DNA from 2 places in the Kitasatospora sp. NPDC002543 genome. Region 1 is predicted to be linked to the other one. Evidence: riboswitches for the same ligand, from Rfam matches in the RefSeq annotation. Region 1 holds a riboswitch; the other holds the start of a gene.
What was found. A riboswitch is a leader RNA that binds a small molecule or an ion and turns the genes downstream of it on or off. The one in region 1 is predicted to bind S-adenosylmethionine.
Positions count from the first base shown of each region.

Region 1 (10,023 bases):
CCCGCAGCCGCTCCGCCTCGGCGGCCAGCGCGTCCCGGCCGGCGCCGGTCAGCGCGTAGCTGCGCCGGGCGCGACCGTCCACCACCTCCTCGGCGGCGACCTCGATCAGTCCCTGGCCCAACAGCCGGTCGAGCGCCCCGTAGAGCGTGCCGGTGCGCATCTTGACCCGGCCGTCGGAGATCGCGGCGATCTCCTGGATGAGCGCGTAGCCGTGTCTCGGCGCGTCGGCCAGGGCAGTGAGCAGCAGCAGTGTGGGCTCCTGCATGGAGCGTTCCGTCATACGACTACATATATCGTCAACCTACCTATAGGTCCAGCGCTCGGCCGGGCCGCCACAATGGTCGCCATGCCGACCCCCGAGCACGACCCGCTCACCACCGCCCGGCCCACCGAGGACCTGCTCGCCGCCTGGACCGCCCTGCTGCACCGCTGCGGGGCCGCCGTCGACCCCGAACCGTACGGCCGGGAGCTGCTGCGCCGCTGGTCGGAGCCGCAGCGCCGCTACCACACCGCCGCACACCTGCGCGCGGTGCTCCGGCACGTCGACGAGCTGGCCGGGCACGCCGCCGATCCGGAGGCCGTCCGCCTCGCCGCCTGGTTCCACGACGCCGTCTACCGCCCCGACCGCACCGAGAACGAGGAGCGCAGCGCCGCCCTGGCCGTCCGCGCGCTGACCGCCGCCGGGCTGCCCGCCGAGCGGGTCGCCGAGGTGGAGCGCCTGGTGCTGCTCACCGTCGGCCACGACCCGGCCCCCGGCGACCGCGACGGCGAGGTGCTCTGCGACGCGGACCTCGCCGTCCTCGGCGGCACCCCCGAGGCGTACGCGGCGTACGCGGCCGCCGTCCGGGAGGAGTACGGCTTCGTGCCCGCCCCGGACTTCACGGCCGGCCGGGCCGCCGTCCTGCGCCACCTGCTCGCCCTGCCCGCGCTCTACCGCACCCCCGCCGCCCGCGACCGCTTCGCGGCGGCGGCCCGCACCAACCTGACGGCCGAACTCGCCGCCCTCCGGGCCGCGGCCGAGCCCTGCCGGGACGCCCCCTAGACGAGCTTCCCCACCGGCGCCACCACGGCGCCCCGCTTGCCGCAGACCCAGTGCGGCTCCGGCCCGAGCTCGGGCTCCACGCCCAGCGCGTGCGGGTCGCCCTCGGCCGCGCAGTCCTCGCACAGCGGCCAGCGCCCGTACGCCTCCAGCAGCGCGTCCTGGACGTCCTGGGCGACCAGCCCGAGCACGTACTCGGTGCCGTCCGGCCACTGCTCCAGCCACCAGCGGCGGTGGGTGACGGCCTGCTCCACCAGCGAGACGACGGCGGCGTCCGCCACGTCCCGCGCGGTGAGGTCGGCCAGGATCAGTGCCCGCGCGTTGTGCAGGGCGGTCTCGATGTCGTCAGCAGCCATCCGTCCATTCTCCGCCGCCGCGCCCGAACGCCGAAACGCCGCGTGGGCGGCCCCCCGAAGGGAACCGCCCACGCGGACGAGGATCAGCCGATCCGACCGGGAACCCGATCAGGATCAGAAGTCCATGTCACCGCCCGGCATGCCGCCGCCGGCGGCCGCGGCGGCCTTCTCCGGCTTGTCGGCGATGACGGCCTCGGTGGTGAGGAACAGCGCCGCGATGGAGGCGGCGTTCTGCAGCGCGGAGCGGGTGACCTTGGCCGGGTCGATGATGCCCTCGGCGACCAGGTCGACGTACTCGTTGGTGGCGGCGTTCAGGCCGTGACCGGCGGGGAGGTTGCGCACCTTCTCCACCACGACGCCACCCTCCAGGCCGGCGTTGGTCGCGATCTGCTTGATCGGGGCCTCCAGCGCGACCTTGACGATGTTGGCACCGGTGGCCTCGTCGCCGTCCAGCTCCAGCTTGTCGAACGCGACACCGGCCTGCAGCAGGGCGACGCCACCACCGGCGACGATGCCCTCCTCGACGGCGGCCTTGGCGTTGCGGACGGCGTCCTCGATGCGGTGCTTGCGCTCCTTGAGCTCCACCTCGGTGGCCGCGCCGGCCTTGATGACGGCCACGCCGCCGGCCAGCTTGGCGAGGCGCTCCTGGAGCTTCTCGCGGTCGTAGTCCGAGTCGCTGTTCTCGATCTCGGCGCGGATCTGGTTCACGCGGCCCGCGACCTGCTCGCTGTCGCCGCCGCCGTCGACGATGGTGGTCTCGTCCTTGGTGATGACCACCTTGCGGGCGGTGCCCAGCAGGTCGATGCCGGCGTTCTCCAGCTTGAGGCCGACCTCCTCGGAGATGACGGTGCCACCGGTGAGGATGGCGATGTCGCCGAGCATGGCCTTGCGGCGGTCACCGAAGCCCGGGGCCTTGACGGCGACGGACTTGAAGGTGCCACGGATCTTGTTCACGACCAGGGTCGACAGGGCCTCGCCCTCGACGTCCTCGGCGATGATGACGAGCGGCTTGCCGCTCTGCATGACCTTCTCCAGCAGCGGGAGCAGGTCCTTGACCGAGCCGATCTTGGAGTTGGCGATGAGGATGTACGGGTCCTCGAACGTCGCCTCCATGCGCTCCAGGTCGGTGGCGAAGTAGGCGGAGATGTAGCCCTTGTCGAAGCGCATGCCCTCGGTGAGCTCGAGCTCCAGACCGAAGGTGTTGCTCTCCTCGACGGTGATGACGCCTTCCTTGCCGACCTTGTCCATGGCCTCGGCGATCAGCTCGCCGATCTGGGTGTCAGCGGCGGAGATGGAGGCGGTGGAGGCGATCTGCTCCTTGGTCTCCACGTCCTTGGCCTGGGCCAGCAGCTGGTCGGAGACGGCCGCGACGGCCTTCTCGATGCCGCGCTTCAGGGCCATCGGGTTGGCGCCGGCGGCGACGTTGCGCAGACCCTCGCGAACCAGGGCCTGGGCGAGCACGGTGGCGGTGGTGGTGCCGTCACCCGCGACGTCGTCCGTCTTCTTGGCGACCTCCTTGACGAGCTCCGCACCGATCTTCTCGTACGGGTCCTCGAGCTCGATCTCCTTGGCGATGGAGACACCGTCGTTGGTGATCGTGGGGGCGCCCCACTTCTTCTCCAGCACGACGTTGCGGCCCTTGGGGCCGAGCGTGACCTTCACCGCGTCGGCGAGCTGGTTCATGCCACGCTCAAGGCCGCGGCGAGCTTCCTCATCAAAGGCGATGATCTTGGCCATCAGAAGTGGTCCTCCGGGACACGGTCGACTGCTCGGACCAAGGGGTGCCCGCGACGGACGGCCCTGGTGTGCGGAGGTTCATTCCCCTCCGCTCCCGGGGGCCTCACCGACCCGGTCCGCTGTCACTCTCACACTGTGAGTGCTAACGCCAATGATTAGCACTCCCCTGGGTCGAGTGCAAGCCCAATCGGCGATCCGCGAGCCGCCGCGAGGGGCTTCCGGGGAACGCCGACGGGCCCGTACGACGCGTGTCGCACGGGCCCGTCGAGAAGCGAGTGGTCACCAGCCGTAGGGCCGCGCCGAGCTCCTGGAGCCGGAAGGGGTCAGACCGCGGCGCGGACCATGTCCGCCTGCGGGCCCTTCTGTCCCTGAGAGATCTCGAACTCGACCCGCTGGCCCTCCTCGAGGGTGCGGTAGCCGTCCATCTGGATCGCGCTGTAGTGGACGAAGACGTCCGCACCACCGTCGACCGCGATGAAGCCGTAGCCCTTCTCCGCGTTGAACCACTTGACGGTGCCCTGAGCCATTCCGAACTCCCCTAGTGCTGTGCTGGCCCTTCACGCGCCCGCAGGTCGCGGGCCCGGGTTGGTTGAAGGCCGGCCCGGGGAACCCCCCCTGGGCGCAGCCGTGCACGCCGCAACCCTCCGTGCAGGACGCCAGGCGGCTTCCGGCGGGCGGCTGATTGCGTCGACCGCCGCTGAATGTATCCGGATCGACGCCCTCTGCAACAGGGTCAGCCACCGGTAATTCCGCCGGGGCGTCAAGGGACAGGCCGGGCCGAACCGGAATAATCTCGGCATTCCACGCCGGACATAGCGGACGAATTACCCAAATGATCGCGGGAATTCTGACATCTGCCTGACATGTTTCCCGGGCCGCGCCCCACGGCCGGGCGCCCCCGGGCCGAGCACTGCGGGGGCCGAAAGGGAAACCCTGTTCCCAGCCGAGCCACACTCTACTCCGACTCGACCCGGAAATATTCCAGCCGGAATGCGAGCGGTCGCCCGCGCATACGGGGAACGGAATTCCGTACGCGCGGGCGACCGCGGGCTACTCGGGAACGGCTCAGCAGCCGCCGGCCACCGCCGGGATGATCGAGACGCTGGCGCCGTCCCCGATCTCGGTCGCCAGGCCCTCGGCGAAGCGCACGTCGTCGTCGTTCACGTAGACGTTCACGAAGCGGCGCAGCTTGCCGGTGTCGTCCAGGATGCGGGCCGAGATGCCCGCGTGGTTCTTCTCCAGGTCGGCGACGACCTCGGCCAGGGTGGCGCCCTCGGCGGTCACCTCGGCGGCGCCGCCGGTGTAGGTGCGCAGGATGGTGGGAATGCGGACGTTGGCGCTCATGACTCTCCTTGCGGGGGCTGGCCTTGCTGGGGTGGTTCCGGGGTGGTTCAGGCGGACACGAGGCCGGCGGCGCGGAACGAGTCCAGCGTCGGGCGGATGACGGCGGTCATCCCGGCGTCGGAGACGGCGTCCAGGGTCTTCAGGCCGTCGCCGGTGTTGATCGCGACGGTCTCCTTGGCCGGATCCAGCTGCCCGGTCTCGACCAGCTTCTTCAGCACGCCGACGGTCACGCCGCCCGCGGTCTCGGCGAAGACGCCCTCGGTCCGCGCCAGCAGCCTGATCGCCGCCACGACCTCGGCGTCCGTGACGTCCTCCACCGCGCCGCCGGTGCGGCGGGCGATGTCCAGCACGTACGGGCCGTCGGCCGGGTTGCCGATCGCCAGCGACTTGGCGATGGTGTTCGGCTTGACCGGCTTGATCACGTCCCGGCCGGCCTTGAACGCGGCCGACACCGGCGAGCAGCCCTCGGCCTGGGCCCCGAAGATCCGGTACGGCCGGTTCTCGACCAGGCCGAGCTTGATCAGCTCCTGGAGGCCCTTGTCGATCTTCGTCAGCTGCGAGCCCGAGGCGATCGGGATGACGATCTGCTCCGGCAGCCGCCAGCCGAGCTGCTCGCAGATCTCGTACGCCAGCGTCTTGGAGCCCTCGCCGTAGTACGGCCGCAGGTTCACGTTGACGAAGCCCCAGCCCTCGCCGGCCGGGTCGCCGATCAGCTCCGAGCAGAAGCGGTTCACGTCGTCGTAGTTGCCCTCGATGCCGACCAGCTCGCCGCCGTACACCCCGGCCATGACGACCTTGCCCTGCTCCAGGTCGTGCGGGATGAACACGCAGGACCGGAACCCGGCCCGGGCCGCCGCCGCACCCACCGCGCCGGCCAGGTTGCCGGTGGAGGAGCAGGACAGCGTGGTGTACCCGAACGCCCGGGCCGCCTCGATCGCGCAGGCGACCACGCGGTCCTTGAACGAGTGGGTCGGGTTCCCGGAGTCGTCCTTGATGTGCAGCTGGGCGGTGAACCCGAGCTCCCGGCCCAGGTTGTCCGCCTTCACCAGCGGGGTCCACCCCGGGTTCAGGTTGGGCTTCGACGCGACGTCGGCCGGAACCGGCAGCAGCGGCGCGTACCGCCAGATGGACGCCGGACCGGCCTCGATCCGCTTGCGCAGCTCCTCGGCACCCTCGCTGCCGAACTCGTAGGCGATCTCCAGCGGGCCGAAGCACTCCAGGCAGGCGAAGCTGGGGCCGAGCGGGAAGCGGGTGCCGCACTCGCGACAGGACAGCGCGGCGGCGGGGCCGAGGTCGACGGAAACCGGTGCGGTGCCGGAAAGGGTCGTCCCAGTGGTAGCCATGATGGCGAGGCCTCTCTCCTCATCTTCCCCGGGTCGCGGTCGCGACACGGGCCGGAATTGGCACCTGTCCCGCCGGGGCCTGTCGTCGACGGCCGCGCGAGAAGGTTGCCGGGACGTCAACGGGCCGTTCCCTCAGTCCCTCTGGATGAGCTTGTGAAATTGTGGTGGTGCTCAACGGAGACCCCGGCGTGCAAAGGTCCGACCGCTGTACGAAGACTGTATCCGAAGGCGTCAATCCTGAACGGGACCGTCCGCCACGCGAGATGGCCCGTCCCACCGACCCCGCCGAGGAGAACTCCGTGCCCGCCGAACCGACCCCCGAGCTCCTCCCGCAGGCGGCGTCCTGGCTCCGCCGCCGCTCCTGGAGCGCGGCCGACCGGCCGGTGCGCACCCTCCTCGCGGCCAAGGAGCGCACCGGCCGCACCGTCAGCGTCGTCCTCCCCGCCCTGGACGAGGAGGCCACCGTCGGCGACATCGTCCGCACCATCCGCCGCGAGCTGATGGAGCGGCTCCCGCTCGTCGACGAACTCGTCGTCGTCGACTCCGGCTCCACCGACGCCACCGCCGCCGTCGCCGCCCAGGCCGGCGCCCGGGTCGAGCACCGCGACGCCGTGCTGCCCCGGCTGCCCGCCGTCCCCGGCAAGGGCGAGGTGCTCTGGCGGTCGCTGCTGGTCACCCACGGCGACATCGTCTGCTTCGTGGACGCGGACCTGCGCGAGTTCGACCCGGCCCTCGTCTCGGGCATCGTCGGCCCGCTGCTCACCGACGAGTCCATCCAGCTGGTCAAGGCCATGTACGACCGCCCGCTGGAGTCGGAGGGCGCCGTCCTGCCCGCCGGCGGCGGCCGGGTCACCGAACTCGTCGCCCGCCCCCTGCTCAACCTCCACTGGCCGGAACTCGCCGGTTTCGTCCAGCCGCTCGGCGGCGAGTACGCGGCCCGCCGCTCACTGCTCGAACGGCTGCCCTTCCCCACCGGCTACGGCGTCGAACTCGGCCTGCTGGTCGACGCCCTGGAACTGGCCGGCCTGGACGCCCTGGCCCAGGTGGACGTCGGCGTCCGGCACCACCGCCACCAGGACGGCCAGGCCCTCGGCCGGATGGCCGCCACCATCTACCGGACCGCCCTGGAACGCCTCGACCGCACCCACCGCCTCAAGGCCTCCGCCGACCTCGTCCACCCCCACCTCACCCAGTTCACCCGCGACCCGGAGACGCGCGCCTTCACCGCCCACACCCACCCGGTGATCGCCCTGGAACGCCCCCCGATGCACACCGTCCCCGAATACGCGACCCGGCACTGAGGGGCCCCGACGGGGTTTGCCACCCCGAACCCCCGGCAACATCCCAACCATGGGCGATCTCACGACCAACCGTTCGAGCGCGACCGGCACCGCCCCCGTCCTGGTCGCCTCCAACCGGGGACCGGTGTCCTTCGGCACCGCCGACGACGGCACGCTGACCCTGCGCCGGGGCGGCGGCGGCCTGGTCTCCGGCCTCTCCGCCATCGGGGACCCGAACGCCGTCTGGGTGTGCGCGGCCCTCAACGACTCCGACCGCAGAGCCGCCGCCGAGGCGCCGCACGGCCGCCTCGACCTGGCCGGCCACGAGGTCGGCGGCCAGGCCGTCCGGATGCTGGACATCGACCCGCGGACCTTCGCCCGCGCCTACAACGGCGTCGCCAACTCCACCCTGTGGTTCGTCCACCACCTGCTCTACGCGACCCCGACCGCGCCCTCCTTCGACGCCGGCTTCCGCACCGAGTGGGCCGCCTACCGGGCCTACAACGAGGCCTTCGCCGAAGCCCTCGCCGCCGAAGCGGCCCCGGGCGCCGCGGTCCTCGTCCAGGACTACCACCTCTCCCTGGTCCCGGCCCTGCTCCGCGCGGCCCGCCCCGACCTGCGGATCGGCCACTTCTCGCACACCCCCTGGGCCCCGCCCGAGTACTACCGGCTGCTGCCCGACGACGTCGCCCGGGCCGTCCTCACCGGCATCCTGGGCGCCGACCGGGCCGGCTTCCTCACCGAGCGCTGGGCCCGCGCCTTCGCCGCCTGCTGCGAGGACCTCCTCGGCGCGGACGTCGACCACGACGCGCTCACCGTCACCCACGACCGCCGCACCACCGCCCTGGGCGTCCACGCCCTCGGCGCCGACGCCGACTTCCTGCGCGAACGCGCCCACCGCCCCGACGTCGACGAGCGCCTCGCGGCCCTGCGCGAGGCCGTCGGCGACCGCCGCACCATCGTCCGGGTGGACCGCACCGAGCTGAGCAAGAACATCGTCCGCGGCCTCGAGGCCTACCGGCACCTGCTCCGCACCCGCCCCGAGTGGCACGACCGGGTGGTGCACATCGCCTTCGCCTACCCCTCCCGCACCGACCTCGCCGAGTACCGCGCCTACACCGCCCGGGTCCAGGAGCTCGCCGAGGCCGTCAACGCCGAGTTCGCCACCCCCACCTGGCAGCCCCTGATCCTCCACGTCGACGACGACTTCCCGCGTTCCCTCGCCGCCTACCGCCTGGCCGACGTCGCCCTGGTCAACCCCATCCGCGACGGCATGAACCTGGTCGCCAAGGAAGTCCCGGTGGTCTCCGACCGCGGCTGCGCCCTCGTGCTCTCCCGCGAGGCCGGCGCCCACACCGAACTCGGGGACGACGCCCTCACCGTCAACCCGTACGACGTCATCGCCACGGCCGAGGCCCTCCACACCGGCCTCGTCATGAGCCCGGAGGAGCGCGCCGACCGCACCAAGCGCCTGACGGCGGCGGCCACCGCGCTCCCCCCGCAACAGTGGTTCCTGGACCAGCTCAACGCGCTGTGAGCGCCTCCCCCAGGGCCTCCAACAGCTCCACCACGCCCTCCGGCCCGCCCACGACCAGGTCCGCCCGGTCGGCCAGCTCCCGCACCGGCGCGTCCCCCACCGCGCCGGCGCACACCAGCACCCCGGCCAGGCCCTCGCCGCGGAGCTCCTCCACCGCGGCGAAGGCCGCCACGTCCCCCAGGTCGTCCCCCGCGTAGAGCACCGAACGGGCCCCCCGCTCCCGCAGGAAGCCGGTCAGCGCCGCGCCCTTGTCCACCCCCGGCGGCCGCAGCTCCAGCACCAGCCGCCCGGGCTCCACCACCAGCCCGTGCTCGGCCGCCAGCTCCCCCACCGGCGCCCGCAGCAGCTCCAACGCCTCCTCGGGCACCGCCGTCCGCCGGGTGTGCACGGCCACCGAGCGCCCCTTGTCCTCCACCCACGTCCCCTCGGGCGCCCCCACTCGCTCCAGCACCCCCGGCAGCGCCGCCCGCACCCGGGCCACCCCCGGATGGACCTCCGGTGCCGTCAGCTTCCCGTCCTCCCACCGCTCGGCCCCGTAGTGCCCCAGCACCACCACCCCCGGAACCTCCGCGAACCCCCCGTACTCCGCCGCCACCCCGGCGGGCCTGCCCGTCACCACCACCACGGCTCCCACCACCGGGCCCAGCCGCCGCAGCGCCCCCACCACGCCCGGATGCGCCCGCGCCCGCTCCGGATCCGCCACGATCGGCGCCAACGTCCCGTCGAAGTCCAACCCGATCACGGCGTCCCCGGGCGCCGCCAGGATGGCCCGCACCCCGTCCCGCCCGATCCCGGTCCCCGGCACAAACATCTCTTCGAAACCCATACCGAAGCCCTACCCCGGACCCCGCTCCTCCGCACCCCGCCCCACGGACGCCGCCACCGTCAACGCGCCCCCCGCCGCGCCTCCCGGACCCGCCGCAGCCGGTTCACCAGCACCGGCGCGTGCGCCAGCGCCTCCTCCCGGTCCAGCAGGGCGTTCAGCACCTGGTAGTACCGCGTGGGCGAGATCCCCAGCTCCTCCCGGACCGCCCGTTCCTTCGCCCCGGCCGTCCGCCACTGCCGCCCCTCCAGCGCCAGCACCGCCCGTTCCCGCTCACTCAGCTCGCCCACCGCGCACACCTCCGCTCACCACTACGGAGTGTCATTCTCCCGCCCGTCCCCGACACACACTGCTCGCCCCTCCGGCCGGCCCCACCCGTTACCGTCGCCCCATGACCACGCCCAGCTTCGCCCTGCACGTCCCCACCGCCGAGCTCGAACCCGATCCGCTCGACCCGTCCCAGATCGTCTCCGGCACCCCCGAGGTCACCGGCAGGGTGCTGTCCGACGACGGCCGCCACCTGCGCGGCCTCTGGCAGATCACCCCCGGCGTGGTGACGGACGT
Region 1 is NZ_JBSFWR010000001.1:157,246-167,268, forward strand. It holds gene ACWD4P_RS00680 (PadR family transcriptional regulator) at 1-280, opposite strand, end outside; gene ACWD4P_RS00685 (HD domain-containing protein) at 338-1,042, shown strand; gene ACWD4P_RS00690 (hypothetical protein) at 1,039-1,395, opposite strand; gene groL (chaperonin GroEL) at 1,510-3,132, opposite strand; gene ACWD4P_RS00700 (cold-shock protein) at 3,456-3,659, opposite strand; gene ACWD4P_RS00705 (MoaD/ThiS family protein) at 4,198-4,476, opposite strand; gene thrC (threonine synthase) at 4,524-5,819, opposite strand; SAM riboswitch class I at 5,836-5,971, opposite strand; gene ACWD4P_RS00715 (glucosyl-3-phosphoglycerate synthase) at 6,083-7,120, shown strand; gene ACWD4P_RS00720 (alpha,alpha-trehalose-phosphate synthase (UDP-forming)) at 7,170-8,636, shown strand; gene otsB (trehalose-phosphatase) at 8,623-9,447, opposite strand; gene ACWD4P_RS00730 (DUF3263 domain-containing protein) at 9,522-9,749, opposite strand; gene ACWD4P_RS00735 (cupin domain-containing protein) at 9,851-10,023, shown strand, end outside.

Region 2 (10,023 bases), on a different contig from region 1:
GCGTTCTCCAGCTCCGAGACCCGGTGCCTGAGCCTGCGCGCCTCGGTCTCGGCCGCGCCGCGCTCGGCCGCCGTCTGCGCCTTCACGGCCTCCAGCTCGCCGGCCACCCGCCGGGTCTCGGCCTGCGCCCGGCGGGTGTCGCTCTCCAGCGACCGCACCTTCTTGCGCAGCGACTCGGCCTCCTTGCGGATGCCGTCGGACTCCGCCCGCTGCCGGTCCAGGTCCGCCCGCGCGGAGGCCCGCACCTCGGCCAGCTCGGCCTGCAGCTTCTCCACCAGCCGGGCCGCCTCCGCGGCCGCGTCCTCCGCGCCGGCCCGCTCGGCCTCCTCGCCGGCCTCGGCCACCAACCGGCTCCAGCCCGCCGAACGCACCAGGTAGGCGGCGGCCGCGACGTCCATCGGATCGGCGGCGCTCGGCACGGTGCCCGACTCCAGCGCCTTCACCAGGTCCGGCTGCCCGAGCCGCAGCCGCTCCGCTATCCGCACCCGGAAGGCCGGCTCCGCCTCCAGCGCCGCCGCCAGCGCGGTGGCCGCGTACTTGGCCCGCCGCGCCGGGGTGAACTTGACGTACTGCCGCAGGCTCTGCGGGAGCTCGGCCGCCGGCAGCCCGCCGAGCGCGTCCGAGGCCAGCCCGACCACACGCCGGCGCACGCCCTCGGGCAGCGGGCGGTCCAGCTTCTCGGCGGCACGCTCCGCCGCGGACTCGGAGGAGCCGTCCGCCGTCCCGGCGGCCTCGGCCGGGGCCTCGGCAGCAGCGGGCCGAAGCCCCTGGGCTTCGCCGGGCTCCTTCGCTGCGTCCACCACGTCCTCGGCTCCGATCCTGGTCCAGCGGGGCACGGCCGCGACCTCCCCCTGTCGTCACGCTCCGTGCGTCTTGTCTGTATTGTCCCGTGCCGCGCGGGCGGGTGCGCCGTGCACCCGCCCGCGCCGCAGCGGTGCGGGTCAGCCCTGCTCGGCGGGGGCCTGCGCCCCTTCGGAGCCCGGACGGGCCACCAGTTCGACCTGGTCCACCGCGTTGCACCAGCGGCAGCGGACCGACTCGACCGTCTCGCTCAGCACCTCGGTCTCCTCGACCTTGGACTCGCCGGCCAGGTCGAAGTGCAGGAACTCGGTCACCCGCGCGGTGCGGGTCACGTCGAAGCGGGTGAGGTTGCCGCACAGGGTGCAGCGCCAGCGCGTCTCGGCGGTCAGGGCGGGGACGGTCATCGGGGGTCCTCTCGGGTGGTCCCTGCGTGGGCCAGGCGCTCCCCCCGGAGCCCCGGCGTCGGCGGCGGGAGGCGGGAATGCCCGCCCCAAGCCTATTGCCTGGGGCAACCGCCGCGACCACCGGTCGCCTGAAGACCCGCACTGGTCCACCTGCCGTAAACCGCGGTGTCACCTGCGGCGCCCGGAGGGATGCTTGGCCGCATGGCGCTCGCGGTCCCCGACCACACCGCCGCCCGGAGCGGCCGCCCGGCGGCGGCCGCCCCCGCGGTCACGTACGGCCTGATCGCGCTCAACACCCTGGTCTTCCTGCTCGGCCCGGCCGCGGGGCTCAACCCGCTGTACGGCAGCGGCCCGGCGCGGGTCTGCGCGGAGCAGCGGTACGAGCAGCGCTGGGGCGCCGTCCCGGCCGAGGTGCTGGCCGGACGGCCGCTGACCGCCGAACAGCTCGCCGAGGCCCCCGACCCGGCCCCCGGCTGCCCGGCCGCCCCGACCCCGGGCAAGCACCCGGCCCTGTCCGTGCTCACCGGCCTCTTCCTGCACGCCGGCTGGCTGCACCTGCTGGGGAACCTGCTCTTCCTCCAGGTCTTCGGCCCCACCGTGGAACGGCGGCTGGGCCGGGCCCGGTACGCCGTCTTCTACCTGGCCGCCGGCGGTGTGAGCACGTACGGCTTCGCCCTCGCCGAGGCGCACTCGCCGAACTCCACCCGGGTGCTGATCGGGGCCTCCGGCGCGATCGCCGCCGTCCTCGGCGCCTATCTGCGCCTCCACCCCCGGGCGCGGGTGACCACCCTCGTCCCGCTGCTGCTCTTCCTGCCGCTGCGCTTCCCCGCCTGGCTGGTGCTCGGCCTCTGGTTCGCCCTGCAGTGGTGGTCGGTGCACTCGGCGGGGCCCGGGGTGGCCTACCTGGTCCATGTGATCGGCTTCTGCGCCGGGTTCCTGTACGCCTGTACCGTGGTCCGCCACCCCCCGCGACGACCGGGCCGACGCCCGATACGCTGGCGGCACCCCACAAAGGAGCCCGAACTGTGATCACCGCCATCGTCCTGATCAAGACCAGTGTCGACCGCATCCCGGAGATCGCCGAATCCATCGCCGCCATCGACGGCGTCAGCGAGGTCTACTCGGTGACCGGGGGCTACAACCTGGTGGCGATGGTGCGGGTGCGCCGGCACGACGACCTGGCCGAGGTCATCCCCGGCCGGCTCAACAAGGTCCCGGGTGTGGCGCACACCGAGACCCAGATCGCCTTCCGCACCTACTCCCAGCACGACCTGGAGGCCGCCTTCGCGCTCGGCCTGGACGAGTAGGCGTCAGCCCGCCCGCCGAGCGTCCGCGACGCAGCGCCCGCCCTCGTTGCGGTAGCTCCAGGCCGCGCCGTCCGTGACCAGCTCCCGGACGGCGGTCAGGAAGCGGTCGACGTGCTCGTCCGGCGTCCCGGCGCCGAAGCTCACCCGGATCGCGTTCAGGCTGCGCTCGCCCGGCAGCGAGGGCTCCGGCGCCCCGCACTCGGACGGCGCCACCTCCTCGTCCCCGAGCAGCGTGCGCACCAGCGGGTGGGCGCAGAACAGCCCGTCGCGCACCCCGATCCCGTACTCGGCGGAGAGCGCGGCCGAGAAGTGCGAGCTGTTCCAGCCCCGGACGACGAAGGACAGCACGCCCACCCGGGCGGAGTCCGCGCCGAACAGGTTCAGCACCTTGACCTGCGGGATCTCGGCCAGCCCGGCCGTCAGCCGGGCGATCAGCTGCTGCTCGCGGGCCTCCAGCGCGTCGAAGCCGGCCTCGGTCAGCGCCCGGCAGGCCGAGGCGATCGCGTAGGCGCCGATGACGTTCGGCGAGCCGGCCTCGTGCCGGGCCGGGCCGGTGTGCCACTGCACGGCCACCGAGCCGTCCGTCTCCCGGGCCACCGTCCGGGTCGCCCCGCCGCCCGCCAGGTACGGCTCGGCCGCGTCCAGCCAGTCCGCCCGGCCGGCCAGCACCCCGGCGCCGAACGGCGCGTAGATCTTGTGCCCGGAGAAGGCGATCCAGTCGACGCCCAGCTCGCGCACCGAGACGCGGTGGTGCGGCGCCAGCTGGGCGGCGTCCAGCACCACCCGGGCGCCGTGCCGGTGCGCGGTCTCGGTCAGCGCGGCGACCGGCCACAGCTCGCCGGTCACGTTGGAGGCGCCGGTGACGCACAGCAGCTTGGGGCCCTCGGGCGCCTCGGCGAGCGCGGTGTCCAGCGCCTCCACCGCCTCGGCCCGCGAGCGCGGCGCCCGCAGGTAGGTGACGTCCAGTCCGGCGTGGGCCCAGGGCAGCAGCGAGGCGTGGTGCTCGGTCTCGAAGGCGAACACCCGGGTGCCGGCCGGAAGGGCGGCGGCCAGCAGGTTGAGCGAGTCGGTGGTGGCCCGGGTGAAGACCACCTGGTCGCCCTCGCGCAGGTCGAGGAACTCGCCGACGGTGCGGCGGCTCTGCTCGAACAGGTCGGTGGACAGCTGGGAGAGGTACCCGGCCCCGCGGTGGACGCTGCCGTAGTACGGCGCGTAGGCGGCGACGTCGTCCCACACCCGCTGGAGCGCCGGCGAACTGGCCGCGTAGTCGAGCGCCGCGTAGCCGACCTTCTCACCGCTGGCGAGCGGGACCTGGACGTCGGCGCCGAGGACGGCGAGCGGGGCGGCGCAGGTTTCGGTGGCGAGGGACATGAGAATGCACTCCTTCTGGGTCAGGGACCCCGGGAGTGCAAGTCGTCGGGTGTCCGCGCTTGTCGCACGGACGGTTTGCCGTGACGACCCGGTCCTCACCCAGGGCACCCCGCCACGGACGGAGGGTTGCCGGACAGCAAGCTGGGGCTTGGCGCTGTCACTCATGACCTGGCCAAGACTCTAGGCCGCGTCCATCGGGCGGTCAAACGGGCATCCAGCATCCGGACAGCGCGAGGGGCCCGCGGGAGGATTTCCCACGGGCCCCTCAACTCACGCCTCAGGAGCGGCTGGTGGCCTCCGACCAGCGCCGCAGCAGGTCCTGTGCGGCACCGGAGTCGATCGCCTTGGCGGCCCGCTCCATGCCGACCGCCAGCTGCTCGGCGAGCGGCGCGTCGGTCAGGTCCAGCGCGACCAGCGCCGCCGCCGTGTTCAGCAGGACGGCGTCCCGCACCGGCCCGTGCTCGCCCGCCAGCAGCCGCCGCGCGACCTCGGCGTTGTAGGAGGCGTCCGCCCCGCGCAGCGCCTCGATGCCGACCAGCTCGATGCCGACGTCCCGCGGGTCGAAGGTGGTCTCGGTGACCACCCCGTCGCGCACCATCCAGACCTGGGAGGTGGTGGTGATGGTCAGCTCGTCCAGCCCGTCGTCGCCGCGGAAGACCAGCGCCGTCGCCCCGCGCTCCGCCAGCACGCCGGCGATCAGCCCGGACAGCCGGGTGTCGAAGCAGCCGATGGCGTGCGCGGTGACCTTCGCCGGATTGGTCAGCGGGCCGAGGATGTTGAAGGACGTCGGCACCCCCAGGTCGCGCCGCGCGGTGGCGGCGTGCCGCATCGAGGGGTGGAACTTGGCCGCGAAGCAGAAGGTGAGCCCGACCTCCTCGGCCACCTCGGCGACCCTCCGGGAGGAGATGTCCAGCGCCACCCCGAGCTTCTCCAGCACGTCGGAGGAGCCGCTGGTGGAGGAGGCCGAGCGGTTGCCGTGCTTGACCACCTTGGCACCGGCGGCCGCCGCGACGATCGCCGACATGGTGGAGATGTTGACGGTCTTCGCGCGGTCCCCGCCGGTGCCGACGATGTCCACCGCCGGGCCGGGGATCTCCAGCGGCTCGGCGTGCGCGTACATCGCGTCGACCAGGCCGGAGATCTCCTCGACCGACTCGCCCTTGGCCCGCAGCGCGATCATGAAGCCGGCCACCTGTACGGGGGACGCCTCGCCGCTCATGATCCGGTCCATCGCCCACGCGGTGGACGAACGGTCGAGGTCCTCCCCCTGCAACAGCGCCGCCAGGAGGTCCGGCCAGGTGCGGACCACCTGCGCGGGGTCGCTACCGCCGTTCGCAGGGTTCACGTTCACCATCGCTGACTCCAGCTGTTGTCGGTTCCCCATCGCGGGGGACGTCCGTACGGATGGAGCCAGCCTATCGAGCGAAGCGCTCGCTTCTACCCTCTCTTTCCTACTCCTGCCACGGATTTCAGCGGACGGCGGGAGTCCGCTTCGCCAGCCTGGCCCGCAGCAGGGTGGCCACCGCCCCGGCGAGCGCCACCGGCTCCACCGGGTGGGAGATGGCGGCGTCCGCCCGGCTCCAGGCGGCCAGCCAGGAGTCCTGCGGCCGGCCGATCAGCACCAGCACCGGCGGGCAGCCGTAGATCTCGTCCTTGAGCTGCCGCCCGAGGCCCAGCCCGCCGGCCGGAACGGCCTCGCCGTCCAGCACGCAGAGGTCCACCCCTCCCTTCTCCAGCGCCTTGAGCACCGCGGGGGTGGTCGCGCACTCCAGGTAGGACAGTTCCGGAAGATCCTCGGCGGGCCGGCGGCCGAGCGCCGTCAGCACCTGCTCGCGGGTGTTGCGGTCGTCGCTGTAGACGAGGACGGTGAGCGTCTCATCGGTCGTGTACGCCATGGACCCTGCTCCCTCAAGTGTGATCCGGACCACGTTCGCCTGATCCGGATGCTACTCCCGATCACCGTCCGCCGAGTCCCCCTCGCGCACGTTCCTCCTCAAGCCGCCGCGCCCCGGGCTCACCCGCCCGGAGGACGGCCCGTCACCCGACCCGGCCCAGTCCACCCGTACGGCCGACCCGGCACCCTCCCCCGTACCCCTCCCGGCTACTCCGACCGTGCAACGACGCGCCGGGCAACGGGGTCACAGGCCCCTCCGAGGAACCATCAGAAAAGGGACGCGCCGCTGCTCAGCCCCCGTCCGGCCCCCCTGCCGCCCGCCAAGCGGGCATACCGCACGCACCGGACACTCCGAGGGACACCCCCCGACGTGAAGACGGAATAAGGGACCGACATAATGTCCGTCGTGGCGACAGCAACAGCAGTAGAAACCGGGCACGCGCACGGATCGGTCAACCGGCCGAACATGGTCAGCGTCGGAACGATCGTCTGGCTCAGTTCCGAGTTGATGTTCTTCGCGGCCCTCTTCGCGATGTACTTCACGCTCCGCTCCGTCAAGGGGCCGGAGTTCTGGACCGAGAAGGCCCACGCCCTCAACGTGCCCTTCTCCTCGGTCAACACCACGATCCTGGTGCTCTCCTCGCTCACCTGCCAGCTCGGCGTGTTCGCTGCCGAGCGCGGTGACGTGAAGAAGCTCCGGGCGTGGTTCATCCTCACGTTCGCCATGGGCGCGGTCTTCATCGGCGGCCAGGTCTTCGAGTACACCGAGCTGGTCAAGAAGGACGGCCTCTCGCTGTCCTCCGACCCGTACGGCACGGTGTTCTACCTGACCACCGGCTTCCACGGGCTGCACGTGACGGGTGGTCTGATCGCCTTCCTGCTGGTCCTGGGACGGACGTACGCAGCCAAGCGCTTCACGCACGAGCAGGCCACCGCCGCGATCGTCGTGTCGTACTACTGGCACTTCGTCGACGTCGTGTGGATCGGCCTGTTCGCGACCATCTACCTGATCAAGTAACCAGCTGATCAGGTCGCTGGCCACCGGCTGCGGCCCCCGCCCTCACCGGCGACGGGCCGCTTCTGCCGGTGCCGACGCTCCCACCGACCGACCGCGCGCGCAGCCCTAGACAGGCAGCCTCGTGCCGGCCAGACCGGCCGCCGGGTGCACCCACCAGTCGACCAGATCCTGACACCGGGGTTATTCCGTGAAAAAGCTCTCCGCACGACGGCGCCACCCATTGGCGGCGCTGGTCGTCCTACTTCTCGCCCTGGCGGCAACCGGGGGGCTGTACGCCGCGTTCGCGCCCGCCGACAAGGCGCAGGCCGACGTCGCCGCGCAGTCGCTCGCGATCGATGAGGGCAAGAAGCTCTTCGCCGTGGGCTGCTCCTCCTGCCACGGCCTGAACGGCCAGGGCAGCAGTGACGGTCCGAGCCTGGTCGGCGTCGGCTCCGCCGCTGTCGACTTCCAGGTCGGCACCGGCCGCATGCCGGCCCAGCAGCCCGGCGCCCAGGTCCCGCGCAAGAAGAACATCTACTCGCAGGCCGAGATCGACCAGCTCGCCGCCTACGTCGCCTCCCTCGGTCCCGGCCCGGTGACCCCGACGGAGGAGCAGTTCACCTCGACCAACCCCGAGGACATCTCCAAGGGTGGCGAGCTGTTCCGCACCAACTGCGCCCAGTGCCACAACTTCGCCGGCCAGGGCGGTGCCCTGACCAAGGGCAAGTACGCCCCGTCGCTGGAGGGTGTGGACGCCAAGCACATCTACGAGGCCATGCAGACCGGCCCGCAGAACATGCCGTCGTTCCCGGACACCACCATGCCCGAGGAGCAGAAGAAGCAGATCGTGGCCTTCGTCCGCCACACCACCAACGATGAGCCCAACCCCGGCGGTCTCACCCTGGGCAGCCTCGGTCCGGTGACCGAGGGTCTGTTCGGCTGGATCTTCGGCCTCGGCACGCTCATCGCGGTCGCGATCTGGGTCGCCGCCCACACCACCAAGGCCAAGAAGTCATGAGCCACGACATGTCAGAAGAGAAGCTCCCGGAGCCGCACGGCTCCGCCGGCGAGGTGGCCGACCACGGCAGCCCGTTCGCCGACCCGGGCCTGCCGGCCCACGAGCCCCGTCGCACCGACATCGACGAGCGGGCCGCCCAGCGCGCCGAGCGCCAGGTCTCGCTGATGTTCGTGATCTCGATGCTCGCCACCATCGGCTTCATCGCCTCGTACGTGGCCATCGACCCGGACAAGATCGTCTACATCTTCCCGCTGGGTCACGTCAGCGCGCTGAACTTCGCGCTCGGCCTGACCCTGGGCGTCGCGCTGTTCATGATCGGCGCGGGCGCGGTCCACTGGGCCCGCACCCTGATGTCGGACGTCGAGCTGCCGGCCGAGCGTCACCCGATCGAGGCTTCCGACGAGGTCCGCGCGGACGTCATCGAGCAGTTCAAGACCGGTGCCGCCGAGTCCGGCTTCGGCCGCCGCAAGATGATCCGCAACACCCTGATCGGCTCCATGGCGCTGGTCCCGCTCTCCGGCGTGGTCCTGCTCCGTGACCTCGGCCCGCTTCCCGAGACGAAGCTCAAGGAGACCGGTTGGAAGGAGGCGACCGAGACCAAGCCGCTGGCGCTCATCAACATGAACACCATGCAGCCGATGAAGCCCGAGGACATCGCGGTCGGCTCGCTCACCTTCGCCATGCCGGAGGGTCTGTCCACGCACAGCGAGGACTTCCAGCAGCGGATCGCCAAGGACGCCCTGATGCTGGTCCGCATCGCGCCCGAGGACATCAAGGACGACAAGTCCAAGGACCTCGGTTTCGAGGGCATCCTCGCGTACTCCAAGATCTGCACCCACGTCGGCTGCCCGATCAGCCTCTACGAGCAGCAGACCCACCACGCGCTCTGCCCCTGCCACCAGTCGACCTTCGACCTGGCGGACGGCGCTCGCGTCATCTTCGGCCCGGCCGGCCACCCGCTGCCGCAGCTGAAGATCATCACTGACGAGAAGGGCAACCTGGTCGCCACCGGCGACTTCGCGGAGCCCGTCGGCCCGAGCTACTGGGAGCGTGCTCGATGAGTAGCGCGAGCAGCACCACGACCGGTGCCGCCAAGCCCTCCAGCACGCGTGAGAAGCCCGCCAACAAGTGGGAAGCCGCGGCTGACTGGACGGACGGCCGGCTGGGGATCTACTCCCTCGCCAAGGCCAACCTGCGGAAGATCTTCCCGGACCACTGGTCCTTCATGCTGGGCGAGATCTGCCTCTACACCTTCGTCATCATCATCCTGACCGGTGTCTACCTGACGCTGTTCTTCAAGCCCTCGATGGCCGAGGTCGTCTACGACGGCTCCTACGTGCCGCTCAAGGGCATCCCGATGTCGGAGGCCTACGCCTCCACCGTGGACATCAGCTTCGAGGTCCGCGGCGGTCTGCTGATCCGCCAGATCCACCACTGGGCCGCCCTGGTCTTCGTGGCCGCGATGCTCGTGCACATGATGCGCGTGTTCTTCACCGGCGCGTTCCGCAAGCCGCGTGAGATCAACTGGGTCTTCGGCTTCCTGCTGCTGGTCCTGGGCATGTTCGACGGCTTCTTCGGCTACTCCCTGCCGGACGACCTGCTGTCGGGCACCGGTATCCGCTTCATGGAAGGCGCGATCCTCGCCGTCCCGCTGATCGGCACCTACGTCCAGATGTTCCTGTTCGGGGGCGAGTTCCCCGGCCACGACATCGTGCCGCGGTTCTTCACCATCCACGTGCTGCTGATCCCGGGCATCATGCTCGGCCTGCTGGTGGCGCACCTGATCCTGGTCTTCTACCACAAGCACACCCAGTGGGCGGGCCCGGGCAAGACCGAGAAGAACGTCGTCGGCATGCCGCTGATGCCGGTCTACATGGCCAAGGCCGGTGGCTTCTTCTTCCTGGTGTTCGGCCTCATCGCCGTCATCTCGGCGATCGCCACGATCAACCCGATCTGGGCGTACGGCCCGTACCGTCCGGACCAGGTCTCCACGGACGCCCAGCCCGACTGGTACATGGGCTTCTCCGAGGGTCTGATCCGTGTCATGCCGGGCTGGGAGATCAGCGTCTGGGGCGGCCACACCCTCAACCTGGGTGTCATGGTCCCGCTGGCGATCTTCCCGCTGGTCCTGGTCTCGATCGCGGCCTACCCGTTCATCGAGGGCTGGATCACCGGCGACAAGCGCGAGCACCACATCCTGGACCGCCCGCGCAACGCTCCGGTCCGCACCG
Region 2 is NZ_JBSFWR010000032.1:45,145-55,167, reverse strand. It holds gene ACWD4P_RS16225 (NYN domain-containing protein) at 1-674, opposite strand, end outside; gene ACWD4P_RS16220 (hypothetical protein) at 942-1,205, opposite strand; gene ACWD4P_RS16215 (rhomboid family intramembrane serine protease) at 1,407-2,234, shown strand; gene ACWD4P_RS16210 (Lrp/AsnC family transcriptional regulator) at 2,231-2,512, shown strand; gene ACWD4P_RS16205 (aminotransferase class V-fold PLP-dependent enzyme) at 2,516-3,883, opposite strand; SAM riboswitch class IV at 3,934-4,052, opposite strand; gene trpD (anthranilate phosphoribosyltransferase) at 4,161-5,237, opposite strand; gene ACWD4P_RS16195 (response regulator) at 5,353-5,778, opposite strand; gene ctaE (aa3-type cytochrome oxidase subunit III) at 6,175-6,795, shown strand; gene qcrC (cytochrome bc1 complex diheme cytochrome c subunit) at 6,983-7,792, shown strand; gene qcrA (cytochrome bc1 complex Rieske iron-sulfur subunit) at 7,801-8,853, shown strand; gene qcrB (cytochrome bc1 complex cytochrome b subunit) at 8,850-10,023, shown strand, end outside.
Region 2: linked by a shared signal. The riboswitch ahead of ACWD4P_RS16205 (aminotransferase class V-fold PLP-dependent enzyme) and the one ahead of thrC (threonine synthase) in region 1 are both predicted to bind S-adenosylmethionine.